DNA from 2 places in the Streptomyces sp. KM273126 genome. Region 1 is predicted to be linked to the other one. Evidence: riboswitches for the same ligand, from Rfam matches in the RefSeq annotation. Region 1 holds a riboswitch; the other holds the start of a gene.
The links. Region 1 has a riboswitch for glycine ahead of gcvT (glycine cleavage system aminomethyltransferase GcvT). Riboswitches for the same ligand answer to the same signal wherever they lie in the genome.
Positions count from the first base shown of each region.

Region 2: it holds a riboswitch for glycine, as region 1 does, so the genes downstream of both, gcvP (aminomethyl-transferring glycine dehydrogenase) here and gcvT (glycine cleavage system aminomethyltransferase GcvT) in region 1, are expected to answer to the same signal.

Region 1 covers NZ_SJXB02000001.1:4,064,034-4,068,444, reverse strand. The annotation lists gene E0500_RS17535 (enhanced serine sensitivity protein SseB C-terminal domain-containing protein) at 1-399, opposite strand, end outside; gene E0500_RS17530 (enhanced serine sensitivity protein SseB) at 598-1,374, opposite strand; gene E0500_RS17525 (AAA family ATPase) at 1,504-2,190, opposite strand; glycine riboswitch at 2,410-2,517, shown strand; gene gcvT (glycine cleavage system aminomethyltransferase GcvT) at 2,682-3,815, shown strand; gene gcvH (glycine cleavage system protein GcvH) at 3,961-4,338, shown strand; gene glyA (serine hydroxymethyltransferase) at 4,354-4,411, shown strand, end outside.
Region 2 covers NZ_SJXB02000002.1:1,396,405-1,400,815, forward strand. The annotation lists gene E0500_RS36725 (DNA polymerase IV) at 1-1,008, shown strand, start outside; gene E0500_RS36730 (PRC-barrel domain-containing protein) at 1,168-1,536, opposite strand; glycine riboswitch at 1,658-1,752, shown strand; gene gcvP (aminomethyl-transferring glycine dehydrogenase) at 1,928-4,411, shown strand, end outside.

The DNA of each region.
Region 1 (4,411 bases):
GCGTTCGAGGCCGGTGGCGATCCGGCGCAGGTCCAGCCAGGGGATGCCGACGCCGCCGCCCGGCGCGTGCGGGTTCAGCCAGAGTCCGTAGTGGTCGGGGTACAGGGTGCGGGCCACGTCGAGGCCGTCGACCACTTCGTAACTGCGGTTCCAGCCGCTGGCCGAGAGCTCCTGGGCGGAGGTGACGCACGGGGCGTATCCGTGGCCCTCCACCTCCATGTTCCCGTACTGGGCGTCCGGGGAGCCGGCCTGGCCGTGCCACAGCAGCATCCAGACCTGGCCGGAGGACGGGGTCGCGAGCGCGCGCAGCAACGCCTCGTAGGCGTCGTAACGCCCGGGCGTCACCTGGCGCAGCATGTGGTCGACCTGGCCGGTCGCGGCGGTGCCGCTGGCGCTCACCTTTTACCGCCCCTTCAGTTGGACCCGCGGTATATGAAACCAGCTTAGGCGCTGGGCCGGGATAGCCGGTGGCAGCTCGGGGCCAGGTGTGATCTGTGGACTGCGGGCTCGTCGTGGCTTGTCGCGCCCACGCGGCGGAGCCGCACATCGATACAGCCCCACGCCCCTTACGGAACGCGCCCCTTTCAGGGGCGCGCCCTAGTAACCCTGCTGATGGAACGGCCGCACCTTCTCGCGCATCCACTCGCCCACCGGGTCCTGGGCCACGTCGAGGAAGACCATGTTCACGGCGTACCTGACGGGGGCCTTGGCCAGCGCGCGTCCCAGGGCGTCCAGGGGCAGGGCGCGGTCGGTCTCCCAGGAGGCCAGTTCGACGCCGATGAACATCACCGGGTCGGCGGTCTCGATGGCGGCCAGGCAGCGGCGGGCGCTGAGCACGACGCCGGTCCCGGCGAACTCGGCCGAGGCCGCGGTGAGGAAGTCCACGGGGTCGTCCTGCCAGTCCGGCTCGAACAGCCGTACCCTGGCGCCGCTCGCCGCCCCGTCCAGCGGGGTCCGCCCGGCCCGGCACAGCTCGGCCACGGCGGGCGGCGGCAGCGGTACACCGACCACGCCGTCCGGGTTCACCGCGATGCCGACGTGCGGGGGCAGCCCGCGCGCGAACTCGACGGCGGGCGCGATCGTGTACGACATGTGGTTGCCGACGACCTGGCGGAACTGCTCCTCGGAGCTGAAGACCGGCACATACGCCTGCCCCTCGATCTGCGTCGTCGGCAGGTCGAGGGGGCCACTGTGCGGGCCGCCGCCCTCGGGCAGGGGCACCCACAGGAAGCTGCGGGCGAGCACCTCCACGATCCGTCCGCCCGCGCTCGGCTGGCCGAGGGCCGCCGAGAGCACCTCCTCCAGCTCGTTGCCGGGCCATCCGCCGTGCGGGTGGGGGTGTGCCTGTGCCGGGAAGTCCGCCGGGATATCCATCTGCTGCCTACCGCTTGTTCTCCGAACCGCTGCTGTGACTGAACCCTAATGGGCGCCTCGGGGCCCGCGCCCCTGTGCAAGCCGCGAACAGCCCGAGGCGCGGGGCGCGGCCCCGGGCAGCGCGGCCCCTCACCCCGCGAAGTCGATCCGCTTCAACACGCCCGCCGCTGCCCGGTCCAGCAGCACCGCGCCCCCGCACCCCTCCGGCAGCCGCCCCTTCTCCACCGACCGCAGCAGCCGGGCCGTCGCCGCCCGATGCCGCGCGAAGGCGTAGTGCGACACCCCGCGGCCGCGCTCCCGCTGGCCCTCGCGGGCCTCGTCGGGGGTGACGTCGAGGAGCAGCAGATGCAGCGTGCCGCCCCGGCGGCGGGCCTCACGGGCGAGCCAGCCGCGCACCCAGGCCTGCGTGCCGCAGTCGTGCACGACGACACCGGCGCCGGAGCGCAGGGCGCGGTGCAGTCCGGCGTAGTGGGCGATCCGCACGAAGGGCCGGTAGAGCGCGTACGGCAGGACGCGGGCCAGGCGCGCGTCCCACCGGTCGCGGGTGTCCTGGGAGTCGATGCGCGGGCCGTACACCGTCCGCCGCATGAGGGTCGACTTGCCGCTGCCGGGGAGTCCCGTGACGGCGACGAGGTCTTTCGCACCGAAGGTCAGTCCGTGGGGGCTGCGGCCCGAGCGCTCCCGCAGGTCGCGGACGACCGCCGTCCGGAACGGCCCGCACGCCTCCCCGGCCGGGGCCGTCCGTCGCTCGGGCAGCGCGATGCCATAGGTCGTCGCGTACGCCGTGGTCCTGTTCACCGTGATCGTCCTCCCCATGGGTCTGGAGTCCCATCCCCCTAGAGTGTAAAGAGAAGGTAATGCCCGCTGCCTGCCTTTTCTGTTCTCGTACCGCCACAGCCCTGCTACAGAACGCTGTGCCTCGCCGTGAATCCTGTGCGTCGCCTGTGCGAGGCCTTCCGGCCACCCGTGCGGGCGCCCCTGCCGTGCCGGACCGATGCGTGCAATGATGTGCGCGCCAACTGCATACCGGCCGCTTGAATCCGCGCGGGAGAGTCCCCAGCCGAGTACGACGCGTACTTCTGGGGCGCCGAAGGAGCAAGTCCCTCCCTTGAATCTCTCAGGCCCAGTCACCGCGCGGGCGAGGCACATCTGGAAAGCGGGCCGCCCCGGACTCACGGGCGCGGCTCCACCCAAGGTGCAAGCCGTGACCAACCGGGGCATCCGTGGTCATGGCGAACCTCTCAGGTTCCGATGACAGATGGGGAGGAACGACCTCGCCTTCCCCCGTCTTCCTGGGAGCAGAACCGATGAGCAGCAGCCCTCTCCGCCGCACCGCGCTCGATGCCCTGCATCGCTCGCTCGGCGCGACGATGACCGACTTCGCCGGCTGGGACATGCCCCTGCGGTACGGCTCCGAGCGTGACGAGCACAACGCCGTCCGCACCAGGGCGGGCCTCTTCGACCTCTCGCACATGGGCGAGATCACCGTGACGGGACCACAGGCGGCGGCACTGCTGGACCACGCGCTGGTCGGCAACATCGGGGGCGTACGGGTCGGCCGCGCCCGCTACACCATGATCTGCCGCGAGGACGGCGGCATCCTCGACGACCTGATCGTCTACCGGCTGGCCGAGACCGAGGCCGGGGCCTCTCACTACATGGTCGTCGCCAACGCCTCGAACGCCCAGGTGGTGCTGGACGCGCTCATGGAGCGGTCCGCCGGCTTCGACGCCGAGGTGCGCGACGACCGGGACGCCTACGCCCTGATCGCCGTCCAGGGCCCCGAGTCCCCCGGCATCCTCGCCTCCCTCACCGACGCCGACCTGGAGGGCCTGAAGTACTACGCGGGCCTGCCCGGCACGGTCGCGGGAGTGCCCGCCCTCATCGCCCGCACCGGCTACACCGGTGAGGACGGCTTCGAGCTGTTCGTGAAGCCCGAGCACGCCGTCGAACTGTGGCAGGCGCTGACCAAGGCGGGCGAGGGCGCCGGCCTCGTCCCCTGCGGGCTGTCCTGCCGGGACACCCTGCGCCTGGAGGCGGGCATGCCGCTGTACGGGCACGAGCTGTCGACCTCGCTCACCCCCTTCGACGCGGGCCTCGGTCGGGTCGTGAAGTTCGAGAAGGAGGGCGACTTCGTGGGGCGCAAGGCGCTCACCGAGGCCGCCGCCAGGGCCGGGGCCAACCCGCCGCGCGTCCTCGTCGGCCTGGTCGCCGAGGGCCGTCGCGTCCCGCGTGCCGGGTACGCCGTGGTCGCCGACGGCACGGTGATCGGCGAGGTCACCTCCGGGGCGCCCTCCCCCACCCTCGGCAAGCCGATCGCGATGGCGTACGTCGACGCCGCGCACTCCGCGCCCGGCACGCCCGGTGTCGGCGTGGACATCCGGGGCACCCACGAGCCGTACGAGGTCGTGGCACTGCCGTTCTACAAGCGGCAGAAGTAGCAGAAGTAACAGAAGTAGAAGAAGAAGCGGAGACGCCGAGCGCCACCGCCCCGAGCGTGGCCCCGCGCACACTTCCGCTGTTCACCTACGTTTCCCGTAGTACCCCATTCATCACCGCTCCCCCGCGTACAGGAGAATTCAGGCCATGAGCAACCCCCAGCAGCTGCGCTACAGCAAGGAGCACGAGTGGCTGTCGGCCGCCGAGGACGGCGTCGCGACGGTCGGCATCACGGAGCACGCGGCCAACGCGCTCGGCGATGTCGTCTTCGTCCAGCTTCCCGACGTGGGCTCCGCGGTCGCCGCGGGCGAGACCTGCGGAGAGCTGGAGTCGACCAAGTCCGTCAGCGACCTGTACGCCCCGGTCACCGGTGAGGTCACCGAGATCAACGAGGACGTGGTCAACGACCCGTCACTGGTCAACTCCGCCCCGTTCGAGGGCGGCTGGCTGTTCAAGGTACGTCTCGCGGAGGAGCCGGCCGACCTGCTCTCCGCCGACGAGTACACCGCTTTTTCCGCCGGCTGAGGAGTCCTGCGCCTGATGTCCGTTCTGAACACGCCCCTGCACGAGCTCGACCCGGAGGTCGCCGCCGCGGTCG
Region 2 (4,411 bases), on a different contig from region 1:
ATCCGGGCCGTGACCGGGCTGACCGGATCTGTGGGGCTCGCCGCGTCCAAGATGCTCGCGAAAATCGCGTCCGAGGAGGCCAAGCCCGACGGGCTCTTGCTCATCGTGCCCGGGACCGAGCGGGCGCTGCTCGGGCCCAAGTCGGTGCGGATCCTGCCAGGAGTGGGGCCCACAACCGGCGACCATCTGCGGCGGGCCGGCATCACGACGGTCGAGGAGATCGTGGAGGCCGGTGAGGACGAGCTCGTGCGGCTGGTGGGGAAGGCCCACGGGCACGGCCTGTACGCCATGGCGCTGGCGCACGACGACCGTCCCGTGGTGGCCGAGCGGGACACGAAGTCCGTTTCGGTGGAGGACACCTACGACATGGACATCCACGACCGGGTCCGGGTCCGCACGGAGGTGCAACGGCTCGCGGACCGGTGCGTGCGGCGGCTGCGTGCGGCGCGGCTGTCCGGGCGGACCATAGTGCTGAAGGTGAGGCGGTACGACTTCTCGACGCTCACCCGGTCCGAAACGCTGCGCGGGCCCACGGACGACCCGGCCGTGGTGCGGGAGACGGCGGCGCGACTGCTGGAGGCCGTGGACACCACGGGAGGCGTACGGCTGCTCGGGGTGGGCGTCAGCGGGCTCGCCGACTACACGCAGGAGGACCTGTTCGCTCAGGCGGCGGGGGAGACACACCTCGACGACGAGGACACGCTGGAGGAGCCTGCCCGGGAGGATTCCGCACTCGTCGAGCGGCGGTGGCCCGCCGGGCACGACGTATGTCATGCCGAGTACGGGCACGGGTGGGTGCAGGGCAGTGGGCTGGGCCGTGTCACCGTGCGCTTCGAGACACCCGACTCGGCACCCGGTCGCGTCCGTACCTTCCGTACCGACGATCCGGCCCTGCAGCCGGCCGATCCGCTGCCGCTGATACCGGCGGGGCCAGGGCAGTCGGAGGTGACGGCAGTGGGGCGGAAGGCGAGCCCCGGGTCGCAAGGGGCCGTTGCGGCGAAAGAGTGAACTCGAATGGCGGGAGGCGGGTGGCAGGACCTGAGCCGCCTAGGCGTGCGTTTGGCGCTGGGCGGACGGTCGGGGCATGAGGGCGCCGGGTGGCGGGCTGCCCGGCTCCGCCGCCCGGCGCTGCGGGACGAGTCGTCGTGGTCGTGGGGCTGTGGCGGCTCAGGCCTCCTCCGTGCCCGCGATGCGGCCGAATTCGCTGTCCACCGGGGGAGGAGGGGCGATGTCCAGGCCGTAGTGGTGGTAGAGCTGGAGTTCCTGTTCCGGGGAGAGATGGCGGCCGACGCCGAAGTCGGGGGCGTCCTTGATGAGGGCGCGGTCGAAGGGGACGCGGAGGGCTCCCTCGACCAGTTCGCTGGGCTCCAGGGGGACGAAGGCGTCTCGGCTGAACAGGCCCATGCGTATCGCCGCCCACTCGGGGATTCCTGTCGCGTCGTCGAGGTACACCTCGTCGACGGTGCCGATCTTGGTGCCCTTGCGGTCGAACGCTTTGCGGCCGATCAGGTTGCGCGGATCGATGTCGGTCTGCACGGGCCCTCCAAGTGATCGCATATGGAGCAACGCATCCGTAACACTACGAAAAGCCACATTGGGGAAGGTGGCCACTCGAAGACGCGTGCGTTGAACGCGCTGGTAGGCTGACAGCGGCTGCTGACCCCGTGCGGGAGAGTCCTCCGGCATCGTCGGAGGCGCCGAAGGAGCAACTCCTCCCCGGAATCTCTCAGGCCCCTGTACCGCACGGACGAGGTCACTCTGGAAAGCAGAGCGGGTGTCAACGGCTTCCGCTCTCACCGACGGTGAAAGCCGGGACCCTCGGGTGACCCGGCGAAGCTCTCAGGTTGAGATGACAGAGGGGGAGGCCGTCCGGGCGCCCGTGCCGTGGTGCCCCTCGAAGGTCGCGTCAGACCAGGAGGCCTCCGCAATGACCGCCGATCGCATCCCGCTCTCCGAGCTCGAACAGGGCACCCCGTTCGAGCAGCGCCACATAGGCCCCGACCTGGAGGCCAGGGCGAAGATGCTCGCCCAGGTCGGGTACGGCTCGCTCGACGAGCTGACCACCGCCGCGGTGCCGGACGTGATCAAGAACGCCGACCGGCTGGAGCTGCCGGGCGCGCGTACCGAGGCGGAGGTTCTCGCCGAGCTGCGCTCCCTCGCGGACCGCAACCAGGTGCTGGACTCCATGATCGGGCTCGGCTACCACGGGACGTTCACGCCGCCCGTCATCCTGCGGAACGTCATGGAGAACCCGGCCTGGTACACGGCCTACACGCCGTATCAGCCGGAGATCTCGCAGGGGCGCCTCGAAGCGCTGCTGAACTTCCAGACGATGGTCGCCGAACTGACCGGTCTGCCGACCTCGGGTGCCTCGTTGCTCGACGAGGGCACCGCGGCCGCGGAGGCGATGGCGCTGTCGCGGCGCGTCGGCAAGAACAAGAAGGGCCTGTTCCTGGTCGACGCGGACGCGCTGCCGCAGACCATCGCGGTGATCGAGACGCGTGCCGAGCCGACCGGCGTCGAGGTCGTCGTCGCCGATCTGAGTGAGGGCATTCCGGCCAGGATCGCCGAGCGCGAGATCAACGGCGTCTTCCTGCAGTACCCCGGCGCCTCCGGTGCCGTACGCGACCTCAAGCCCGTCATCAAGCAGGCGCACGAGCTGGGCGCCCTGGTCACCGTGGCTGCCGACCTGCTAGCGCTCACGCTGCTGACCTCGCCCGGAGAGCTGGGTGCCGACATCGCGGTCGGGACGACGCAGCGCTTCGGTGTGCCGATGGGCTTCGGCGGGCCGCACGCCGGCTACATGGCCGTGCACGAGAAGTTCGCCCGCAGCCTGCCCGGGCGGCTCGTCGGCGTCTCCGTGGACGCGGACGGGCACAAGGCGTACCGGCTCGCCCTGCAGACGCGGGAGCAGCACATCCGCCGTGAGAAGGCGACCAGCAACATCTGCACTGCCCAGGTGCTGCTCGCTGTGATGGCCGGCATGTACGCCGTGTACCACGGGCCCGAGGGACTGAAAGCCATCGCCCGGCGCACTCACCGGTACGCCACGATCCTCGCCGCCGGCCTCACCGCGGGCGGGGTCGAGGTCGTGCACGGCGCTTACTTCGACACGCTGACCACGCGGGTGCCGGGGCGGGCCGCCGAGATCGTCGCGGCCGCACGCGAGCACGGGGTGAACCTGCGGCTCGTGGACGCCGACCAGGTGTCGATCGCGTGCGACGAGACCACCACGCGGGCTCAGCTCGGCGCGGTGTGGACGGCGTTCGGCGTCAAGGGCGACATCGAGGCGCTGGACGCGGCGGCGGAGGACACGCTGCCGGCCGCGCTGCTGCGCACCGACGACTACCTGACCCACCCGGTCTTCCACCAGCACCGCTCCGAGACCGCGATGCTGCGCTACCTGCGCAGGCTGGCCGACCGTGACTACGCCCTCGACCGCGGCATGATCCCGCTGGGCTCCTGCACGATGAAGCTCAACGCGACCACTGAGATGGAGCCGGTCACCTGGCCGGAGTTCGGGCAGATGCACCCCTTCGCGCCCGCCGAGCAGGCGCAGGGCTACCTCACGCTCATCACCGAGCTGGAGGTACGTCTGGCCGAGGTCACCGGGTACGACAGGGTGTCGCTGCAGCCGAACGCGGGTTCGCAGGGTGAACTGGCCGGTCTGCTCGCCGTACGTGGCTACCACCGGGCCAACGGCGACGAGCAGCGCACCGTCTGCCTCATTCCGTCCTCCGCGCACGGCACGAACGCGGCCAGCGCAGTGATGGCCGGCATGAAGGTCGTCGTCGTGAAGACCGCCGAGGACGGCGAGATCGACGTCGAGGACCTGCGGGCCAAGATCGAGCAGTACCGCGACGAGCTGGCGGTGCTGATGATCACGTACCCGTCGACGCACGGCGTGTTCGAGGAGCACGTCGCCGACGTCTGCGCGGCCGTGCACGACGCCGGCGGTCAGGTGTACATCGACGGTGCGAACCTCAACGCGCTGGTGGGCCTGGCCAAGCCGGGTCACTTCGGCGGTGACGTCTCGCACCTGAACCTGCACAAGACGTTCTGCATCCCGCACGGGGGCGGCGGTCCGGGTGTCGGCCCCGTCGGTGTACGGGCGCACCTGGCGCCGTACCTGCCGAACCACCCGCTCCAGCCCGCGGCCGGTCCGGAGACGGGTGTGGGCCCGATCTCGGCAGCCCCCTGGGGCTCCGCGGGCATCCTGCCCATCTCGTGGGCGTACGTCCGCCTCATGGGCGGTGAGGGTCTCAAGCGCGCCACGCAGGTGGCGGTCCTCAGCGCCAACTACATCGCCAAGCGCCTGGAGCCGCACTACCCGGTGCTGTACACCGGCCCCGGCGGTCTGGTCGCGCATGAGTGCATCATCGACCTGCGGCCGCTGACCAAGGCGACCGGC